Regions from separate parts of the Paenibacillus sp. sgz302164 genome, predicted to be linked through region 1. Evidence: riboswitches for the same ligand, from Rfam matches in the RefSeq annotation. Region 1 holds a riboswitch; each other region holds the start of a gene.
The links. A riboswitch is a leader RNA that binds a small molecule or an ion and turns the genes downstream of it on or off. The one in region 1 is predicted to bind cyclic di-GMP.

Region 1 (7,295 bases):
AAATTATTCCTCGTGTGCTTCCCAGCCCTGCAAGATATGTTACAATAGGCTTTAAAACTTAATCTTGTGCGAACACGGCAAAAGGAGCAGAAGAGCATGGCTGTAAATGGAAGAGTAGGTCTGGAAGACATCATCAAGGCGAATCATGTGCTCAGCAAAGTGATCGAGCCCTCGCCCCTGCAGCGCAACGAGCTTTTATCAAACTTGTATGAGTGCAACGTATACTTGAAACGCGAAGATTTGCAGATCGTGAGATCGTTCAAAATTCGCGGAGCTTATAATGTCATTCAAAGCTTGTCTCCCGAGGAGCGGGCGGCGGGAGTCGTCTGCGCCAGCGCCGGCAATCACGCGCAGGGAGTCGCTTTTTCCTGCAAGCACTTGGGCATCGAAGGGAAAATCTTCATGCCGACGACGACGCCCCGGCAAAAGATTTCGCAGGTCAAGCTGTTCGGCGGAGCTTTTGTCGAGGTCATCCTTACAGGAGATACCTTTGACGATTCCTCCGCTCAGGCCAGGGAGTACTGCGCCCGGGAGAACAAGGCGTTTATTCATCCGTTCGACGACGCGCGCACGATTGCCGGACAAGGCACGGTCGGTCTTGAGATTATGAACCAGATGCCTGAGACGCCGGATTTTATTTTTGCCACGATCGGCGGCGGCGGACTTGTCTCGGGAATTTCCACTTATGTGCAAAGCGTAGCTCCGCAGACGCGCATTATCGGCGTAGAGCCGGAGGGCGCCGCAAGCATGTCTGAGGCGCTTAAGCTGGGACAAGTCATCACGTTGGCAACGATCGACAAATTCGTCGACGGGGCGGCCGTGAAGCAGGTAGGGCAATTGAATTACGAGATTTGCAAGGAGAATGTCGAGGATATCGTTATCGTGCCAGCCGGCAAGGAGTGTACGACGATTCTGGAGCTTTACAACAGCAATGCGATCGTGATCGAGCCTGCCGGGGCGCTTCCGGTTGCGGCGCTTGACGCATACAAGGAACAAATCCGCGGCAAAAACGTAGTCTGCGTCATCAGCGGCGGCAACAACGACATTGACCGGATGCAGGAAATCAAGGAACGCTCGTTGATCTACGAGGGGCTTAAGCACTACTTTATTTTGAACTTCCCGCAGCGCGCCGGTGCTTTGCGCGAGTTTTTGGAGGAAGTTCTCGGGCCTTCCGACGATATTACCAGATTTGAATATACGAAGAAAAACAATAGAGACGACGCGCCGGCGCTGGTCGGCATCGAGTTGAAAAACAAGGACGACTACCACGGGCTTATCGAGCGCCTCTCGCGCAAAGATTACGGCTACATCGAGATTAACAAGGATCCGAAGCTGTTCAATCTGCTCATTTGAAAATTTCCGATTTACAGCAGAACCGGAAGATTCTATTAGCTAATTTTGGTTAAATATGGTATAGTAAATAAGTCCCAGAAAACTCGAATATTTTTCGAAAAAAGGCAAACTTGCCGAAAGGCAAGGACGCAAAGCCGCAGGTCTAAGGTTGCATTCAACTAGGACAGCTGGGCTGCCGAAGGGTTGAATTATACCTAACAGGTACTACCTGCGGCTATTCCATGTGATGGAATAGCCTTTTCTTCTTTATACAGGTTTGGGGGGAGGAGGTTATAAGCGTGAACGGCGGTACATCATCCAAACGGGAGCGGCATGCAATTAACTTTGCGTGGGAATATTTGTGCCTGCTTGGCGTCAGTCTGCTGACGGCGAATCTGCTTGTCTCGGCATCGTTCCATGCAATGGGCTGGCTGGCCGGGATATTGTTTGCGGGCTTTGCTTGCTCCGCTTTTCTCGTCAAGCGAAAGGCTTCTATTGTTTTATTGGCGGCGGCGGCGTGCGCATGGCTGCTGCTTTCATTCGTGTTTCTTGCGTCCGAATTGTTCGCAAGTTTGTTGACTCATACGGTCCTGTGCATGTTTTTCGTCTACGGGATCCGGCAGTTGGCTGCGTCGCGGGAGCATTATAAGAGCAGGAGCATGGAAATGGAATACATCGCGCATCACGATTCCTTGACGGGTTTGCCGAACCGGAGGCTGTTCGAAGACCGTCTGGAGCGGTCACTGCTGCATGCCAAGCGCCACAATACACTGGTTGCCGTTGTTTTTTTGGATCTGGACCGTTTCAAGCATGTAAACGACACGCTCGGGCACGCTTATGGCGACATGCTCATCCGGCAGGCCGGCCAAAGGCTGACAAGCAGCCTGGGGGAAGAAGATACCGTATACCGTCAGGGCGGGGACGAGTTTACGATTTTGCTGCCTCATATTATGAAGCAGGAGGATGTCCGCCTCGCAGCGTCCCGTATTCAGGCGGCGCTTGAGGAGCCTTTTGTGCTTGAGGGAAGCCCTTTTGCGGTTTCGGCAAGCATGGGGATTGCGCTGTACCCGTATGACGGGGAGACGCCGCGGCAGTTAATGAAGCATGCGGACGAAGCGATGTATGCGGCCAAGAAGCATGGGGAAAATTACCTCCGTTTCTATGACGCAGAAATAAATGCCGAGCCGGCAGGCCCGGAGCGCATGGAGCGGGCGCTTCGCGCCGCCTTGGACAATGGCGAACTGGAGCTGTACTATCAGCCGCAATATGAGCTTTCCGGCAAACGTCTGATCGGAATGGAGGCGGTAATCCGCTGGCACTGTCCGGGGCAGGGGGAAATCCCGGGCAGCGAGTGGGTGCGCGTCGCCGAGGAAACCGGCCTGATGACCGCCATCGGCGAGTGGACGCTGCGAACAGCGTGCAAACAGGCGAAAAGCTGGCTGGACGCGGGATATCCTCCTTTGCGGCTGACCGTCGCTGTAACCGCTTCACAGTTCAGGGACCGAGGCTTCATCGATCTGGTGGCCGACGCCATCAAGGAAACGGGCCTTGAGCCCGGCATGATCGAGCTCGATTTGGCGGAAGACATATCTTCTTCCGGCGTGGAGGAGACCGGCGAGAAGCTGAAGTTATTGAAAGCTTTCGGATTTCGAATCGCCATGGACGATTTGTGCACCGGCCTGTTCACCAGAAGCGGCGCCGACCGGGTGCCGATGGACAGCGTCAAGCTCGATAGCACGATCGTCCGCGACCTTCCCGAAGACGGCGAAAATCAGCTGCTGGCGGAAGCGATCGCCATGATGGCGCAGCGTCTGCGTCTTAATCTGATCGCCAAGGGAGTGGAAACCGAGGAGCAGCTCGAACATTTGCAAAGTATGCAATGCACGGAAGCTCAAGGCAAGCTTTTCAGCAGCCCTCTGCATCCTGAGGAATTCATTCAATTAATGAAAGACAAAATAAGTTAACGGAAATGATATGGATTTTATCAACCACAGGTAGTATAATCGGGAATTGGGGCTCTACACCTATTTGTAGCCAGTCACAAACATGATTATGTTACCTTGTATGACATGACGAATTGTGCCGCAATAACGGGGAAACTACTTTTCCGCCCTTGGAATTGATGGTACAATTGACACATGAATGCGTTACATATTTTCATTCCTTCATGGTGACACTACAAGTTGGCCTTTCGTGAAGCAGTCTAAAGAAGTAGTCAAATTTATTAGTTGGGGGTAATACGATGAAAAAAGTGTTTTCAACTGCATTAATGGCTGTTACAGTGACAGCGGTAGTGCTGTCCGGATGCGCAAAGAAAGAGGATAAAACAGGCGGCGCATCGGCTTCTCCGGCTCCTAGTGCGGCAGCTACGGCGGCGGCAACTCCGGGCGGCGCGGCCAAAGACATGAAGATCGGAATGGTTACCGACATTGGCGGCGTGAACGACAAGTCGTTTAACCAAAGCGCTTGGGAAGGCTTGCAAAAGCTGAAAAAAGACACCGGCGCCAATGTGAAAAATCTGGAGAGCAAAAGCGACTCCGATTACATCCCGAACTTGAACCAATTCGTCAAAGATAAATACAACCTGACTTGGGGAATCGGCTTCCTGATGGGCGATGCGCTGAAAACGGTAGCGACCCAGAACCCTGATGCAAAACTGGCCATTATCGACAACGTCGTAGAAGCTCCGAACGTAGAGTCGGTTACATTCTCCGAGCAAGAAGGCGCTTATCTGGTAGGCGTAGTTGCAGGTCTTACAACGACAACGAACAAAATCGGCTTCGTCGGCGGTGTGAAAATTCCGGTTATCCAACGTTTTGAAGCGGGCTTCAAAGCGGGAGTTGCGGCAGTTAACCCTAAAGCCACAATCCAAATCAACTACACAGGCGCTTTTGACAAGCCTGACCTTGGCAAAGCGGCAGCCGCAACCATCTATAACGATGGCGCGGACATCATTTTCCACGCAGCAGGTTCGACGGGCAACGGCGTATTCAACGAAGCGAAGGACCGTTTCAAAGCCGGCAAAAAAGTATGGGTAATCGGTGTCGACAAAGACCAATCCCTGGAGTTTGGCGACGACGTCACCCTCACTTCCATGTTGAAACGCGTTGATCAAGCGGTTGAGCGCGTGTCCAAAGATGTCATCGACAACAAGTTCCAAGGCGGCAAAACCATAGTTCTCGGTCTGAAAGACAACGGCGTAGGCTTGCCTGAAACTTCCAAGAAAAACGTTAAGCCTGAAATTTTGGCAAAAGTCGATGAATACAAAGCGAAAATTATTAGCGGCGAAATCAAAGTCCCTGAACAATAAGCACCTGTCCGCGCGCAGCGTCAGCTCGAGGAACGTGTCGCATGCTATTGTTAAAACAAGGCTGGTTGCATAACTAGCCTTGTTCTTTAGTTCTCAAGGTTTTTCTCCCTATCTCCTACTTCGCTTCATGAAGCGATACCGTCTTATTGCACTTCCTCTAAAAATAATCAGTAGGGTGATCCGATGAGCACAGTAACCCCTGTTGTCGAGCTTTACAATATTACGAAGCGGTTCCCGGGAATCGTTGCCAATGATTCGATCAGCTTGCAGCTGCATAAAGGTGAAATTCATGCATTGCTCGGAGAGAACGGAGCGGGCAAGTCGACGCTCATGAACATTCTCTTCGGTTTGTACCAGCCGGATGAAGGCCATATTAAAATTCAAGGCAAGGAAGTCAATATCGACAGCCCGAACCGGGCGATTGAGCTCGGAATCGGCATGGTGCATCAGCACTTCAAGCTGGTGCAGCCTTTTACGGTTACGGAAAATATCATTTTGGGCATGGAGCCCAAAAAAGGGATGAATATAGATTACCGCACCGCTCAGGAAAAAGTGCGCAAACTGTCCGAGCAGTACGGATTGAAAGTCGATCCGAAAGCAAAAATTGAAGACATTTCCGTCGGCATGCAGCAGCGTGTGGAGATTTTGAAAACGCTGTATCGCGGTGCGGACATTTTAATTTTCGACGAACCGACGGCGGTGTTGACTCCGCAGGAAATCAGCGAGCTTATGGAGATCATGGACAATTTGGTGAAGGAAGGCAAATCCATCATTCTAATTACCCATAAGCTGAAAGAAATTATGGAAATTGCCGATATGGTGACGATTATCCGCAGGGGTAAAGTCATCGACACGCTGGAGTGCGCGAAGGCCAATCCGCAAATTTTGGCGGAAAAGATGGTCGGGCGCGACGTATCGTTTAAAGTAAGCAAACAGGAAGCGAAGCCTGGACAACCTGTTCTGCAGGTGCAGAATTTGACGGCGCGCAACCAGCAAGGCCTTGCTTCGCTGAAAGGGCTCAATTTTGAAGTCCGGGCCGGCGAAATTTTGGGTATCGCAGGTGTCGACGGCAACGGACAGAGCGAGCTGATCGAGGCGCTGACCGGGCTGAGGCCGGTGGACAGCGGGCGCGTATTGCTTCAGGGCAAGGAAATCACCAATCATTCCGTAAGGGCGATCTCGGAAGCCGGATTGTCGCACATTCCGGAGGACCGCCATAAGCACGGGCTGGTGTTGGATTTTACTATGAGCGAGAACATGGTTCTCGAAACGTATTTTCATCCGGAATATAATCGCAGAGGTTTTTTGAACTACGATGCCATAGACAAGCATGCCGAGGAGTTAATTCAAAAATTCGACGTGCGTACGCCAAGCATATATAACAACGCTCGTTCCTTGTCGGGCGGCAACCAGCAGAAGGCGATCATTGCGAGGGAGATTCACAAGGACCCGAGCCTGCTTATAGCGGCGCAGCCTACTCGCGGTCTGGATGTCGGAGCCATTGAGTTCGTGCACAAGCAGCTGATTGAGCAGCGCGATAAAGGGAAGGCTGTGCTGCTGATTTCTTTTGAATTGGATGAAATTATGAACGTATCGGATCGAATTGCTGTTATTTATGAAGGACAAATTGTGGGTGAAGTGCTGCCGCAGGAAACGAACGACCAGGAGATCGGGATGCTGATGGCGGGCAGCAGGAGCACGAAGGAAGGAGCAGCCCATGAATAAAGCTATAAGGGTTTTTACCGGCGATACTGTGGTCATGCCGCTCGTCGCGATTGTGCTCGGGCTTATATTCGGGGCGCTCGTCATGCTCGCCGGGGGTTACAACCCGATTGATGCCTATATCGCACTGTTCAAACGTATTTTCGGCAGTCCTTACGATCTTGGAGAAACGGTTCGATCGATTACGCCGCTGATTTTGACCGGTTTATCCGTTGCTTTTGCGTTCAGGACAGGCCTGTTCAATATCGGAGCCGAAGGCCAGGTCGTCATGGGCATGACCGGGGCTACTTTAATCGGCGTGAAAATCCAAGGGCTTCCATGGTTCATTCATGCACCGCTGGCTGTTCTCGCAGGAGCGCTGCTCGGCGGCATTTGGGGAGCTATTGCCGGTTACCTCAAAGCGAAGCGCGGTGTGAATGAGGTCATTACGACCATTATGTTGAACTGGATCGCGCTGTTTTTGTCAAATTATATCGTGAATGCATTTTTGCTGGAGCCCAAGCAGCAGCGCTCTTATATGATTCAGGAGTCGGCCATGGTCAATATCGGCTGGCTGTCGCAGCTGATGGATAACGCTCGAATTCACTGGGGGACCTTGATAGCGCTGCTTGGCGCCGTCGCTTTCTACGTCATCCTCTGGAAAACAAAGCAAGGCTTCGAACTGCGGGCTGTCGGCCACAATATCCATGCGGCCCAATACGCGGGCATGGACGTCAACCGCAACATCGTGAAAGCGATGTTCATCAGCGGCGTCTTTGCCGGGCTCGCCGGAGTATTTGAGATTCTCGGCGTGTTCCACTATCAGGTTGTGGCTGCGGCGTCTCCAGGCTACGGTTTTGACGGCATTGCGGTATCGCTTCTGGGGGCCAACAATCCGTGGGGAATTATTCTCGGAGCGGCTTTGTTCGGTGGTCTGACATACGGTTCGGCC
Region 2 (7,295 bases), on a different contig from region 1:
GGCAAGCGGATGATGGAAGCGGCTCTCGAGGGCGTGGACAAAGCCCTCGCTCCGGGAGCGGGACGCCCGATTGTCATCGGCGTCACCCAGCTGACCAGCACCGGCCAGCAGGTGCTGAACGAAGAAATCGGCCTGACAGGCACTGTCGAGCAGGCCGTGCTTCGCTATGCCCGCCTGGCGCAGTCGGCTGGGCTGCAGGGCGTCGTTGCGTCACCGCTTGAAGTGACGCAAATCAAAGCGGCGTGCGGTGACGCATTCGTCACCGTAACGCCGGGCATTCGCCCTGCGGGCGCCGATATCGGCGACCAGACGCGCGTCATGACGCCGGCTGAGGCGTTCGCGCAGGGCACCGATTTTGTCGTGATCGGCCGCCCGATTACGGCGGCGGCCGATCCCAGAGCGGCGATGGAGTCGATCATCGCCTCCGTCGCGCTTTGACGGGCCTGCCCCTACATTCGAAAGGAACGGTGTGAGAGAACATGAGTCAGCTTGAAACGATAGCGAAGCGAGTTGCTTCCTCATTATTGGAGATAGGAGCGGTAACGCTTCGCCCGCAGCAGCCTTTTACGTGGACATCGGGCCTCAAGTCGCCGATTTATTGCGATAACCGGCTGACCATGTCTCATCCGGCTATACGCGAGCTGATTGCAGACAGTTTTGTGCTGCTGATCAAGGAAAAGTTTCCGCAAGCCGAAGTGGTCGCCGGCACGGCGACTGCCGGCATTCCTCACGCGGCATGGGTCGCACAGAAGCTGGGCCTGCCCATGATATACGTCCGTGACAAAGCCAAAGGCCACGGCAAGGAGAACCTGATCGAGGGGACTGTTAAGCCCGGTCAGCAAGTCATCGTGATCGAAGACCTGATCTCAACCGGCGGAAGCTCGCTGAAAGCGGCTTTGGCCGTTAACGATGCGGGGGCGAAAGCATTGGGCGTTCTCGCGATCTTTTCCTATCAATTGGATAAGGCGGCGGACGCTTTCCGGGAAGCCGGAATGCCGCTTCATACGCTTTCCAATTATACGAAGCTGCTTGAAGTAGCTTTGGAGCAAGGAGCAATCAAAGAAGAAGACATGGAACTCCTCCGCTCCTGGCGGGCAAATCCGGCTCAATTCGGACTGTAATCTTGCGCAGAAATTGACGATTTAGGATAAATGGCCTATACTGAAGGGGCGCAAAGTTCTGCCTGACATCTGCGAAACGGCAAACGGCGCGAAAGCGTCTGACGCAAAGCTACAGGGGCTAATCGGCTTGCAGCCGTACGCCAGCCAGCTACCGAACGGTGAGAGGAGGAAGATTATGAGCGTAAATGCCCCGCTATCCGCGGTCGGAAGCGGCAATGCTTTGCAGCAAGCAGTCGGACTGCAGCTGCTGAAAAAAATCAATGATACGCAAACGGCGCAAGCAAGCGTGATGCTGGAAGATTTCGCGAAATCCCAGCAGCAAGTTGCGGCGGCCGCCGCTTCAGTCACCCCCCACTTGGGGCGCAGCATCGACATTCGTGTATAATTGCACAAAGCCGGGAAGCTCTACCTTTTCGAAAAGGAGAGCTTCTTTTTTTGTGGCTTGGCGCGCACCGGATTAATACTTGCTCGTTAAGGCCTAATTGGTCTGGCAACGTAGAATGAGCCTCGCATTTACGAGTTTGTCGCGCAATATTCTTGCAAAAACCCCCATGACGTCGTGGACATCACCCCACAGAATGAAAATAATTCAGGTCTATTGTGTCTATTTTCGTATAAAGTGGAGCATTTTGCGCTTTGACGAGCTTGCCGTGGTAAATTCCTGCAGAACGCGGAGCATTTTGCGCATTGACGATCTTGTCGTGGTATTATCCTGTAGAAAGTAGTGCTTTTAGCACTTTGACGAGCTTGCCGCGAAAAATTCCTGCAAAAGTGCAGTTTTTTTCGTATTAACGAGCTTGCCGTGGTAAATTCCTGCAAAAGTACAGTTTTTTTCGCCCATATACGGGGTTAGCGCCAGTTTGGTCGGAAATTCCTGCACAATCGCAGGCTTTTCCTCCAAACGAGCCGTATCCATCGAAAAAGCCTGTACTTTTGCAGGTTTTGCTGGAGCTATGCCTCTTTTCAAACGGCTGGGCCGTTCTAATTGGGTGGGGATAGAGTGCCTTCCCGCAGTTAAAGCCGACAATGTACATCTTACCAACAAGCGAGGGCGGGCGGGGGATGCGATTACGATGCGGCTCCAGTCAGGCGAAGCCGTTTCTCAACGCCCGCAAATCTCAGGCGCGCGTTGTGTCGCCAACGCATGTCGACGCTCAAAAAAGCATAAAGAAAAAAGAAACTTATGGCAACCTGGTTGTTGATAAGTTTCTTTTTTTGGGGTATGATGCGAGTATTGAAATGATAACAATTCTCAACTCGGGCGGAGAACTCGGGAAGCGTCCTTACAGGCTGTTTGTGCCGGCCCGAGCGATGACGCGGATCGATCGCACTGCGTGCGGTGTTGCACGGCATGACGCCGGTCGACCACGGCCACACTGCTACAGCCTGTAGCGGAAAAGGCTGGTGGTGGTCGGCCGCCGTCGAGCGTTTCGGCAGCAGCTACAGCCCGCAGAGGAATAGGCTGCTGGTGGCCGGCAGCCGTTGAGCGTTTCGGAGGCAGCTACAGCCAGCAGCGGAAAAGGCTGCTGGAGGTCGGCCGCCGTCGAGCGTTTCAGCGGCGGAGCTTAGGCTGGTTGAGGCGCCGACAACATGTCGATGAAAGCTTGCAGCGCTTGGGACATCCATTTTTTGGGGTGGATGAGCAGTTGCAGGTCCACGCTTAAATTCGGATGAGCGATCGGGATGACGGCAAGCTGCTTGCGTGCCAGTTCGGATTCCACGGCGATCCGGGGCAGCAGGGCGATGCCTAGCCCGTTCATGGCGCACTGCTTGATCGCTTCCAGGTTGCCCAGCTCAAATCCGATGCGAAAAGGGATGCTCTGGTCTTTCAGCAGCTTTTCGAACAAGTTGCGGTATATGCAGCTTTCTTCCGTGACGATAAATTCGTTATGCCCAAGATCGGCCAGCGAAACCTGCTTCGCCAGCGCCAGCGGGTGGCCGGGAGGGGCGACCAGCACGAGCGGTTCTTCCCGAACTTTGATGCAGCGAAGCTGGGTGTCGGCGGGATATTGGTCGAGGATGAGCCCGACATCGTAATCGCCCTCTTTTACTTTCGCAATCAGCGACGTTTCATCGTCCGGCAAAAGTTGGATGCTTAAACCGGGGAATTGCTGTTTGAATTTGTGCAAATAAGGCGGCAAATAATAGGCGGCCAAGGAATCGATCGTGCCGATCGTCAGCGCGCCGTTAACTTGCCTGGCAATCATTTCCTTAGACTGGTCGTAGAGATCGAGCATTTGCACGGCGAGCTTCAGCAAGCTTTCACCCGGAGGCGTAAGCCTAAGCTGCCGTCCGTATCTTTCAAAAAGCGGCACTCCGTAATCCCGCTCCAGCTTTTGAATCTGCATCGTCACGCTGGATTGCGCGTAGCCGAGTTCTTCGGCTGCCCGGGTGAAGCTTTTTTTCCTTGCCACTTCGCGGAACGTCCGAAAATAAGTTAAGTCCATGCCGGCCACCTCGCATTATCAATATTTTTGATGAGCATTATCATTTATTATAGCTAACAGTGATGAACGGTTCCATGCTAAAGTGAAGTAACAATAAATTTAACTATTCGGAGGTTATTCGCCATGTTGACTGAACGAGAGCTTCAAGGCATATATGTACCTGTTGTTACGCCTTTTGACGAGGAGCGGGAGGTGGATGTGGCTTCCTTTTACAATTTGGTATACCAGTTGTTCGAGGATGACATCGACGGATTGATCGTTAACGGAACGACGGGAGAGTCGCCGGGGATATCGGAGGAAGAGCTCGCACTCCTGTTTGCTGCGGCGCAAACCGCACGGCAAGCATCGGGTACGAACGCGCCGCTTGTCGTCGGGACAGGCACCAACGATACGGCTTCGACCGTGAAAAAGACGGAAAAAGCCGGACAACTGGGCGCAGACGCGGCCCTTGTCGTTGTTCCGTATTATAACCGGCCGAGCCAGCAGGGCATCGTTGAGCATTTTCGCCGCGTCGCGGAGGTTGGCGTGCCTGTCATCGTATACGAGATTCCGTATCGCACCGGAGTTGCGCTGGAGCTCGATACGGTACGGACCATTTTTGAGATCGACGGCGTTATCGGCATGAAAGATAGCACCCCCGGGATTCATCTTGTGTCCGAGCTTTCGCGGCTTGGTTCCAAACCGGTGCTGTGTGGAGACGATATGAATCTGTTTGCCGCTCTGTGCTGCGGGGCCAAGGGTGCTATGAGCGCTTCGGCGAACGTGGAAACGGATCGTTTTGTCGACATGTACAACCATTTCAGGGAAGGCCGGCTTGCCGATAGCAAACGGCTGTTTGAGGAACTGCTTCCGCTTATCCGGCTGCTGTTTGCCGAGCCGAATCCTGCGCCGCTGAAATGGCTGCTGGCCCAGAAGGAGCTTATCGCATCGGACGCAGTGCGGTTGCCTATGGTGCCGATTAGCGGCGCGCTGCAGCAGAAACTGGTCTCATACGTATAAGGATGGAGGGAGGAGGAGCCGGCGTGATGCGCAAGCAAGTATTTTCGGGCTCGCCTTGGGAACCGCGGGTCGGCTACTGCCGGGCAATCCGCGTAGGCGGCAGGATTGAGGTGGCGGGAACGACGGCGATGAGAGACGGCGAAGTCGTTGGAGTCGGCAGCGCCTATGAGCAGACGAAGTGCATTTTGCAAATTATTGAGCGTTCCCTTCAGGAGCTTGGCGCTCAAATGTCCGATGTCGTACGTACAAGAATGTTTGTAACGGATATTTCTTTGTGGGAGGAAATCGGCAGGGCGCACGGCGAAAGTTTCCGCGATATTCAACCGGCGGCAACGATGGTGGAGGTCAAGGCGCTCATTGACCCACGTCTCCTGGTCGAAATTGAAGCGGAGGCTGTTGTAAGCGAATAATTAAAAAAACGCGTATGATCATCGTCAAAGTTTAGGGAGATTGACGGATCATACGCGTTTTGTTTTTGTCAGCCGACTCGTTTGCCGAGGATGATGAGATCCCGTTCCACGCCGTCCAGTTCGGCAACGCCCGGCATATGGGCCCAAGTCTCGAAGCCGCAGCTGCGGAACAGCTTCAGGCTCGGTTCGTTATGTCCGAAGATGAAGCCGAGCAATGTTTTGAGCTGCAGTCCCGGACAAGCGTCTATCGCACGCTGGAGCAAGCTGCGCCCGATGCCGCGGCCGCGGCAAGCTTCGTCGATATAAATGCTGATTTCGGCAGTAGCGTTGTAGGCAGGGCGGCCGTAAAAGGATTGAAAGCTGAGCCAACCGCAAAGGTTCTCACCGCTTTCCAACACCCACAGCGGCCGGAAGCCGGGGGCATGCTCGTGAAACCACGGCTCGCGGCTTTGCACGGACACCGGCGACGTATCGGCGGTTACCATCCGCCCGGCTACGGTGGAATTGTAAATGCGAACGATTTCCGGAAGGTCCTCCAGGGATGCATCGCGGATCGTATAGTCTTGTATGCTCACGGGAATCTCCTTTCGCCGGGATGCGGTTTATTTGCCGGATTTGCCGGACTCGGCAAGTTTCAGCCAGAAGCGCGAAATCGTTTCCAGCCCTTTATCCCAATTCGCGAGATGGAAATGCTCGTCAGGGGCATGCAGATTTTCCCCAGGCAACCCGAAGCCGAGCATGACGACCGGCGCATCCAAAAGCCGGCCGAACACTTCAACGATCGGGATCGACCCGCCGCTGCGCGTATATACGGGCCATGCTCCGTACGCCGCTTCGTAAGCTTCGGCGGCGGCGACCATGGTCGGATGGTCAATCGGCGTTATAAACGGATTGCCGCGCAATTGACGGCTCATGACGACCTTGACGCCGGGAGGCGTATGCCCTGCGATGTGCGTTTCCATCGCATTCATAATTTCGTCCGGCGTCTGTGCGGAGACGAGACGGCAGGCGATTTTGGCCGACGCCCGGTTCGGGATGATGGGCTTGATGCCCTCGCCTTGAAAACCGCCGCTCACCGACGTGATTTCAAGGGTCGGTCTGGACGTGGTCTGCTCGTAAAACGAGTAGCCTTGTTCCCCGAATAACGTGTCCACGTTCAATTCGCTGCGAATTTTGCCGGCATCGGGCTCGACTTTCTTGAACGACTCCCGTTCCTGCTCGGACAGTTCGATGACTTTGTCGTAGAAGCCTTCCACGGCTACTTTGCCGTCGGAATCATGGAACGAGCCGAGCAGCTTCGAGAGCGCGTGTATCGGATTTTGCACGGCGCCGCCGTAAAGTCCGGAGTGAAGGTCGCTGCTAGCGCCTTCCACCGTAATTTCCACGCCGGCCAGTCCGCGGAGGCCGTACATAAGCGCCGGTTGGCCGGGGGCGTGCATCTGCGTATCCGACAAAGTGATAACGTCGGCGGACAGCTTGTCTTTGTACTTCTCGACAAAAGCCGGCAAATGCTTGCTGGCAATTTCCTCCTCGCCCTCGATGCAAAACTTCACATTCACCGGAAGCTTTCCCTCTGTGCGCAAAAAGCCTTCGATGGCTTTTACATGAAGTATCAACTGGCCTTTGTCGTCGGTGCTGCCGCGGGCATACAGTTTGCCGTCCTTGATGACGGGTTCGAACGGGGACGAAGTCCACAGCTCCAACGGTTCGGGAGGCTGGACATCGTAGTGTCCGTAAATGAGCACGGTAGGCGCTCCCGGCGCATGAAGCCAGTCGGCATATACGGCGGGGTGGCCGCCGGTCGGCATGATCTCGACGTTGTCCAGGCCCGCTTGCCGCAGCGCCTCCGCAGTCCACTCGGCGCAGCGCAGCATATCGGGCTGGCGCTCCGCAACCGCGCTAATGCTCGGAATGCGCAGGAATTGCATTAACTCCTCTATATGCCGATCCCTCTGCTGTTCAAAATAAGTGATTAAAGATTCGATCATGAGGCAGCGCTCCTTAAAGTTTTTCGCCAGAAAAACTGGCATCGAAAGCATAAGCTTAAAGTTTTTCGCCAGAAAAACTGGCGTTGGAAGCATAAGCTTAAAGTTTTTCGCCAGAAAAACTGGCATCGGAAGCATTCCGTTCCCGCTATTTAACTTCCCCGCGGCAAGGCGGTTTTCCTGCCGGCATGAGGGGGCGTTTTTGGAGAAGCTTTAGACTGTCATCGGCAGCATTTCCATTTTTGGACTGAGGGATACCTCTTATGAAATAATCCTTGCCAACAATATATATATGCGATATATTGCATATAACTAAACAAATAACGAAGGAGG
Region 3 (7,295 bases), on a different contig from region 1:
TCTCTGCAGCGCAGCAGGTGATGGGCAAACTGGAAGAACTGAAGTTCATTATCGCTATCGGAAATAATAGAATTAGACAAGCGGTTGTTTCGCGACTGAATGTAGCGGATGCATATTACCTGACCCTTGTCCATAAGACAGCGGTGATCAGCCCGAGCGCTCAAATCGGCCAAGGAACGGTAGTTATGGCGAATGCGGTTATTCAGGCCGATGCTGTAATCGGACGCCATGCCATCATCAATACGGCTGCTGTCATCGAGCATGACAACCGCATCGGGGATTATGCTCATATTGCACCCGGCGCAACATTGACCGGCGATGTGAAGGTAGCGGAAGGGGCTATGATAGGCGCGGGAGCAACCGTCATTCCGGGAATGACGGTCGGGGAATGGTCCGTGATTGGGGCAGGCGCTACTGTCATTCGTCCGGTACCGCCGCACAGCACCGCCGTGGGAACTCCCGCGAAGGTGATCAGCAAGATGCCGGAGCCCGCACATGACTGAGCCAAAGAAGATATCCCGGCGAAGTTTTTTGAAAAAAGCGGGATTGATTTTGCTCGGATCAGGCGTAGTGGGAACCGCGGATGCCATCGGGGAGCGATTCTGGTATCAGATACGCAAGGTGGATCTCAAGATCGGCAAGCTGCCCGAAGCCTTCAAGGGTTGGAAAATCGTTCAATTCAGCGATACGCATTTCGGCTTTCATTACGATGGCGAATCGTTCCGCCGGGTCGTGCGGATGATCAACGATTTACAGCCTGACATTCTGTTTTTTACAGGTGATTTATTGGATCGTGGGTGGCTGGAAACGCCGTCGCCGTCGGTGCTGCCCTTGCTCCAGGAACTGCGCGCGCCGCGCGGCGGAAAGTGGGCTGTCCTCGGGAACCACGATTATGCAGCGAGGGATCAAGCCGTTCAGATGCTGCAAAACTCGAATTTTCGCGTGTTGATCAATGCGCACGGCTATATCGAAGAAAATGGGCAGCGCTTATGTATCGCAGGTGTGGATGAATATATGTTCGGCCACTTCGATATCGAGAAGACGCTGCAAGGGAAGTCGGAACAAGATTGCGTTTTGCTGCTGGCACATGAGCCTGATCTTGCGGATATTTGTTCCGGTTTCGGTGTGAACGCCCAATTCTCGGGACACTCGCATGGCGGCCAAATTCGCAAGCCGTTCTCCAAGCCATTTTTTACCCCGGAACTTGGACAAAAATATGTAGACGGATTGTACGCCATTGGAGACAGGCGGATGCCTTTATACGTGAACCGCGGGATCGGCACCAGCTTTTTACCGATCCGCATGTTTTGCAGACCGGAAATTACTATATTTCATATATCTTAATTCAACATTCTGGAAGGAAAGGTGCGTTGCAAGTGACATCGGAGAAAAAAAGAATCTATTTATCGGCTCCGCATATGAGCGGCCAGGAACAAACATACATAGCCCAAGCCTTCGAAACGAACTGGATTGCTCCGCTAGGACCGCATGTCGATGCTTTTGAGAGCGAGCTTGCCGCCTATGTCGGAATGAACGGCGCAGCTGCCGTAAGCTCTGGAACAGCGGCCATTCATCTTGCTTTGCGGTTGCTGGGCGTGGAGCAGGGCGACAAAGTGTTTTGCTCGAGCTTGACATTCGTAGCCAGCGCCAACCCGATTGTTTACCAGGGGGCCGTGCCCGTCTTTATCGATTCGGAGCCTGAGACCTGGAACATGTCGCCTGATGCATTGGAACGCGCGTTAGCGGATGCGGACCGTGAGGGAGAGCTGCCCAAGGCCATTATCGTGGTGAATTTATACGGACAAAGCGCGAAAATGGACGAGATCCTTGCATTATGCAATCGATACGATATTCCCGTGATCGAAGACGCAGCGGAGTCGCTAGGATCAACGTATAAAGGGCAAGCGAGCGGATCTTTCGGCAAGTACGGCATCTATTCCTTTAACGGGAACAAAATTATTACGACGTCCGGCGGAGGCATGCTTGTTTCCAATGATCTGGATGATTTGCAAAAAGCGCGTTTCTTGGCCACTCAAGCCAGGGATGCGGCCGCGCATTACCAGCATTCGGAGCTTGGCTTTAATTATCGCATGAGCAACGTATTGGCAGGGATTGGGCGCGCGCAATTGGGCGTACTGGATGAGCGGGTGAGTGCTCGAAGAGCCATTTTCGAAAAGTACCGGCAGGGCCTATCCGGCATCCCGGGCATACAATTTATGCCTGAATTGGAGAACACAAGGTCGAACCGATGGCTTACCGTGATCACCCTGGATGAGGAACAACATGGCGTAAGCGTCAAATCCATACTCGAAGCAATGACAGCAGAAAACATCGAAGCCCGTCCGGTTTGGAAACCGCTTCATCTGCAGCCTCTTTTTGGGGGAGCGGAATATTACCGGCATGCGGAGAACGAAAGTGTTTCCGAGAAATTGTTTAACACCGGCTTATGCTTGCCATCAGGATCCGGGATGATGGAAGAGGAGCAGACGAGAGTTATCGATTGCATGAAAAGCACATTACGGCACAAAGCGGCTGTCAGATAGCATGGAATATATTACATCGTTAAAAAAAGGAAGATCTTGATGATAGGAACTCGAGTACAGCAGCTTCGCAAGGAAAAGGGATTGTCTCTGTCCGAGCTGGCAGAGCGGGCCGGCGTGGCCAAATCATATATAAGCAATTTGGAACGTGATGTTCAAAAGAACCCGTCGATACAATTTCTCGAGAAAATCGCCTCCGTTCTGAAGGTGCCTGTAGACAGGTTTCTTGATCAAGAAGCTCCGGAAACGAATGTCGCAGAACTGGATCAGGAATGGTATCAGCTTATTAAAGAAGCTATGTCATCCGGTATTAACAAGCACCAGTTTAAAGAATTCCTTGAGTTTAACAAATGGCGTTTGACGAACCCCGGCGAGTGAACGGCGGCGCTGAGAGTCCGGCGGGCGAAGTTTGTTTTGTGCAACCCGCCGGACACCGGGGGTAGGCCTTCGAAATGCATCTCCTTAAATGGCAAATAGAAGTTTAACCGCTTTTATTTCTCCATTTTTGTGCAGATGCATTTTTTCTTTTCTGAAAATTGTATGCGGTTGGAAAATATAGCGATAGTCTGGGCAGGGGTACTTTGCTATAATATGCGTAAACATGGTGAATAAAGCAAAAAGGAAGATGATAAGTGTGATTGGTAAAAGGATTCAAAGATTACGGCTGGAAAAAAAACTCAGCTTATCTGAGCTTGCTGCCAAGGCTGAAGTCGCCAAATCTTATTTAAGCAATATGGAAAGAGATATTCAGAAAAATCCGTCCATTCAATTTTTGGAAAAAATTGCGGTTGCGCTTGACGTGCCGCTCGACTTGATCCTGCACGGAGAACAGCCGAAAGTGCAAGAAGAACTGGACAGCCAGTGGCAGGATTTGGTCAAAGAGGCGATGGATTCGGGAGTAACGAAGGAGCAGTTTCGCGAATTTTTGGAATTCAGCAAATGGAAGAAAAACCAGGAAAACAACAAGTGAGCATCCTACTAATTACTTATCTATTGCGGATACATTAGTATCATTTTCCTAAAAAATAATGACCTAGCAGTTTTTTTTCAAATTTTTTGGTGGAATTTAGGAGAAGGTCGTTGTATAATAGGCTTAGGTTGATGAGAAATGTTTCAGTCTTAGGCCTTGAGATCTATTCCGCAATTGGATAATTAATTATGGGAATACTTTGATACATGCGCCGTATGTGGGCACCTGGAGCATGTGGAGTTAGTGGTGCAACCGACCCAATCTATTAAACCGTTAATAGATGGTTTTTTGCAAACAAACTTCACATTGGAGGTAATAGTATGTCTAAAGTATTTGTGCAATTGGGTATGGAACGCAATCCCTTGGATTCAGACTGGGTAGAAATGATTCGCGAGGCTCGCAGCTTGGGGTTAACAATTGGTGAAGTGCAAGCTTATTTAGGGTCATTCGCACAGTTGGACAGAGGGTTAACCAAATATACGAACATCAACGCCGGGGCTGCCAATAATGACCTGTCCGGCAAAGTCGTTGTGTAATCATGCATTTGTTACCGGAGCGCACTGATCCTTTTCCTTGAGAAGGGTGGGGCGTTTTTTTGGTATTTGCTAAAATGGCATAAATCCATTAAGTTGGAAAAAGGCTGCATGCAGATGCGCCGGCGCAATGAAATCGTAAATTGGAGGAACGGAAATCATGTCCATTCTAGTAACTGGCGGAGCAGGTTATATTGGCAGCCATACCTGTGTCGAACTGCTTGACAAGGGTTATGAGATCGTCGTTGTCGACAATCTGATGAACAGCAAGCCGGAGGCGCTTGAGCGGGTCCGTGAGCTGACGGGGAAGGATTTTGCATTTTATCAATTGGATTTGCTCGACTTTGCGGGGCTGGAACAGGTGTTTCGCGAGCATTCGATCGAAGCGGTGATCCATTTTGCAGGGTTAAAGGCAGTGGGGGAATCGGTCTCTTTTCCTTTATCTTACTACCACAACAATATTACCGGCACATTAATTCTGTGCAATGTCATGCAAAAATACGATGTCCGCAAATTGGTGTTCAGCTCTTCGGCAACTGTCTACGGGGTGCCTGAGCAGGTGCCGATTCATGAACATTTTCCGCTCGACGCGACGAATCCATACGGTCAAACAAAGCTTATGATCGAGCGGATTTTGCAGGACTTGTACATCTCGGATCACAGCTGGAGCATATCGCTGCTGCGGTATTTTAATCCGGTCGGAGCGCACCCCAGCGGACGAATCGGGGAAGATCCGAACGGCGTGCCGAACAATCTGATGCCGTATGTGAGCCAAGTGGCTATCGGCAAACTGGAAAAGCTGCGGGTATACGGGAACGATTATCCGACCGTAGACGGAACCGGAGTCAGGGATTATATTCACGTCAGCGATCTGGCCAAAGGGCATTTAAAAGCATTGGAACAACTGCTGTCCAGGAGCGGGATCGAAGCGTATAATCTCGGTACCGGCCGGGGTTACAGCGTGCTTGAAATGGTCGAAGCCTTTCAAAAAGCTTCCGGAAAAGTAATATCGTACAGCATCGAGGAGCGCAGGCCGGGGGATGTGGCTACGTGCTATGCGGACACAACGAAAGCGCGCGAGCAATTAGGCTGGGTTGCCGAGAAAGGCGTTGAAGACATGTGCGCAGACGCCTGGCGCTGGCAATTCAACAACCCTAACGGATATGAAAAATAAACAGGCTGGTGTTGTTCCCTGACAGCAGCCGGACTTTGCCAAACTGCAGACAACTGCAGTTTTTTTGCGTTTCATGCGACGGCAGCCGGACTCAGGAAACCCTCAGGCAACGCTCATGGTTTATTAAGTCGGCGCTCAGGGGGGATTCAGGAAAGGGGCCTATACTTGGTCTTGTAAACAACAAAAACATTCGAAAAGGTGGAATAACAATATGAAAACTATTAGCAAAAAAATTCTCGCAGGTACGATTGCAGCATCTTTTGTTCTTGGAACAGGTTTTGTCGGAGCGCTACATAATCAGGCGTATGCCGGTACAGTGAGCGGCTCGACCGTTCAAAAATCGGACGGCTTCAAAGACCGCGGCGGCCGCCAAGGAGGTTTCTACGGAGGCAGCATCGTCAAGGAAGCGGCAGCTGTGCTGGGCGTAGACGAGAGCACGCTTCAGGCGTCGCTGAAAGAAGGCAAGACGCTGCTTGAAGTCGCGCAAGCGGCCGGCTTGACGGAGGACGATTTCCTGGCGAAGCTGGTTGCCGCCGAAACGACGGCGATCAACGAGAAGGTGACGGCCGGCAAGCTGACGCAAGAGCAGGCCGACAAGCTGATAACGGATCTTTCGACTCGTTTGAAACAGCAAATTGAGAACAAAGGCTTCGGCAACAAAGGCGAAGGATTCCGCGGCGGTGAGCAGGGCGGACGCGGCGGCTTCCAAGGCGGCAAGCTCGACGAAACGGCGGCAACCGTGCTGGGCGTAGACGTGAGCACGATCCAGGCATCGCTGAAAGAAGGCAAGACGCTACTGGAAATCGCGCAAGCGGCCGGCTTGACGGAGAATGATTTCCTGGCCAAGCTGACTGACGCTCAGAAAACGGCAATCGCTGCCCAAGTTACGGCAGGCACGATCACGCAAGCGGAAGCGGACAAAATCACCGCGGATCTTGCGACCCGCCTGAAACAGCATATCGAGAACGCAAGACCTGAAGGCGGACAAGAAAACGGAGGCGAGGGTCATCGTGGCGGCGGCTTCGGCGGCGGTTTCCTGGGGAACTCCGAGGCGCTGACGACGATTCTGGGCATCACGCAGGATGAGCTGAAAACCGAGCTGGATTCCGGCAAGACGATCGTTGAAATTGCAGCGGCCAAAGGAATTAGCGAAGACGACCTGATCAGCAAACTCAAAGACAGCTTGACCGATACGCTGAAAAAATTCGTTGAAGACAAGCACCAAAAACCGGAAGCGCCTGCCGCAGACGCAACGGACAGCACTTCCACGAACTAACATAGCGGAAAAAGGGGCTGCCCCTTTGCCTCGAAATATCACCTGAAGAAAGGACCTCATTCTCCACTTGATAGTGGAATTTGAGGTCCTTTTGCTCGATTTTTGGGCCGTTCCCATACTATGCGCACGCTTTTGGGGCAGCCTCTTTTTTCGCCGCGCGCAGTTTCCAGTGCGCGGTGTTACGCTGCATGACGGCGGTGGGTCGGCTGCATGTTGAGTTCGGGGAATGGAGGCACGGCCTCCTACTTCCCTCTCGTGCCCCCCTTGCTTGCCTGCCTCTCGCTTGCAAAGCCTGCAGATTTGCAGGAACAGTTCCGAGGCAAATACATCAAGGAGCATAAAGGTGTATTTTTCAGGCTGCTCAGAAATCTGCACGCCAGAGCCAGTCGCAAACTCGCCTGGCTGCACCAAGAAAACCTGCAAAAATACATGAATTTGCGCCCTTGATCGCTAGCTGCGAAGAATTCCTGCAATTGTGCAGGCTTTTCACCGAAAACATGGGCTCAGATTCACTTTCAGCAAAAATTCCTGCACTTTTGCAGGTTTTTCGCCCCAATTAGCCGATTTCACGGAAAAAACCTGCACTTTCGCAGGTTTTCTCCCTACCCAAGCTGCCTCATCCCCCTTATTGAGCACCGTTGCGACCCGTACAGGAGAGGTGGGGGTTGGGGAAGAACAGCTGCGCCCAACAATCAGATTTTGCAGGTTTTCAATGCGCCAAAGGGATGCGCCTCTCCAATGTATGTTTTCTCAGCAGCCAGATTTTTGAAGTTTTTTTACGTGCGGCTGGCGAAGCATCGTT

Region 2: another riboswitch for cyclic di-GMP. It lies ahead of AC0LWT_RS27060 (YjfB family protein); the one in region 1 lies ahead of AC0LWT_RS30400 (putative bifunctional diguanylate cyclase/phosphodiesterase).
Region 3: another riboswitch for cyclic di-GMP. It lies ahead of AC0LWT_RS18035 (anti-repressor SinI family protein); the one in region 1 lies ahead of AC0LWT_RS30400 (putative bifunctional diguanylate cyclase/phosphodiesterase).

The regions. Positions count from the first base shown of each region.
Region 1 is NZ_JBVYOL010000024.1:59,778-67,072, forward strand. Features, by position in the region: gene ilvA (threonine ammonia-lyase IlvA) at 97-1,353, shown strand; cyclic di-GMP riboswitch class I at 1,447-1,533, shown strand; gene AC0LWT_RS30400 (putative bifunctional diguanylate cyclase/phosphodiesterase) at 1,632-3,296, shown strand; gene AC0LWT_RS30405 (BMP family lipoprotein) at 3,575-4,642, shown strand; gene AC0LWT_RS30410 (ABC transporter ATP-binding protein) at 4,826-6,367, shown strand; gene AC0LWT_RS30415 (ABC transporter permease) at 6,360-7,295, shown strand, end outside.
Region 2 is NZ_JBVYOL010000019.1:2,848-10,142, reverse strand. Features, by position in the region: gene pyrF (orotidine-5'-phosphate decarboxylase) at 1-438, shown strand, start outside; gene pyrE (orotate phosphoribosyltransferase) at 480-1,121, shown strand; cyclic di-GMP riboswitch class I at 1,190-1,277, shown strand; gene AC0LWT_RS27060 (YjfB family protein) at 1,297-1,506, shown strand; gene AC0LWT_RS27055 (hypothetical protein) at 1,852-2,148, opposite strand; gene AC0LWT_RS27050 (LysR family transcriptional regulator) at 2,687-3,568, opposite strand; gene dapA (4-hydroxy-tetrahydrodipicolinate synthase) at 3,692-4,567, shown strand; gene AC0LWT_RS27040 (RidA family protein) at 4,591-4,977, shown strand; gene AC0LWT_RS27035 (GNAT family N-acetyltransferase) at 5,046-5,552, opposite strand; gene AC0LWT_RS27030 (dipeptidase) at 5,580-6,965, opposite strand.
Region 3 is NZ_JBVYOL010000010.1:112,457-119,751, reverse strand. Features, by position in the region: gene AC0LWT_RS18060 (acetyltransferase) at 1-503, shown strand, start outside; gene AC0LWT_RS18055 (metallophosphoesterase) at 496-1,344, shown strand; gene AC0LWT_RS18050 (DegT/DnrJ/EryC1/StrS family aminotransferase) at 1,419-2,543, shown strand; gene AC0LWT_RS18045 (helix-turn-helix domain-containing protein) at 2,583-2,918, shown strand; gene AC0LWT_RS18040 (helix-turn-helix domain-containing protein) at 3,175-3,510, shown strand; cyclic di-GMP riboswitch class II at 3,694-3,777, shown strand; gene AC0LWT_RS18035 (anti-repressor SinI family protein) at 3,831-4,046, shown strand; gene galE (UDP-glucose 4-epimerase GalE) at 4,204-5,217, shown strand; gene AC0LWT_RS18025 (hypothetical protein) at 5,429-6,493, shown strand.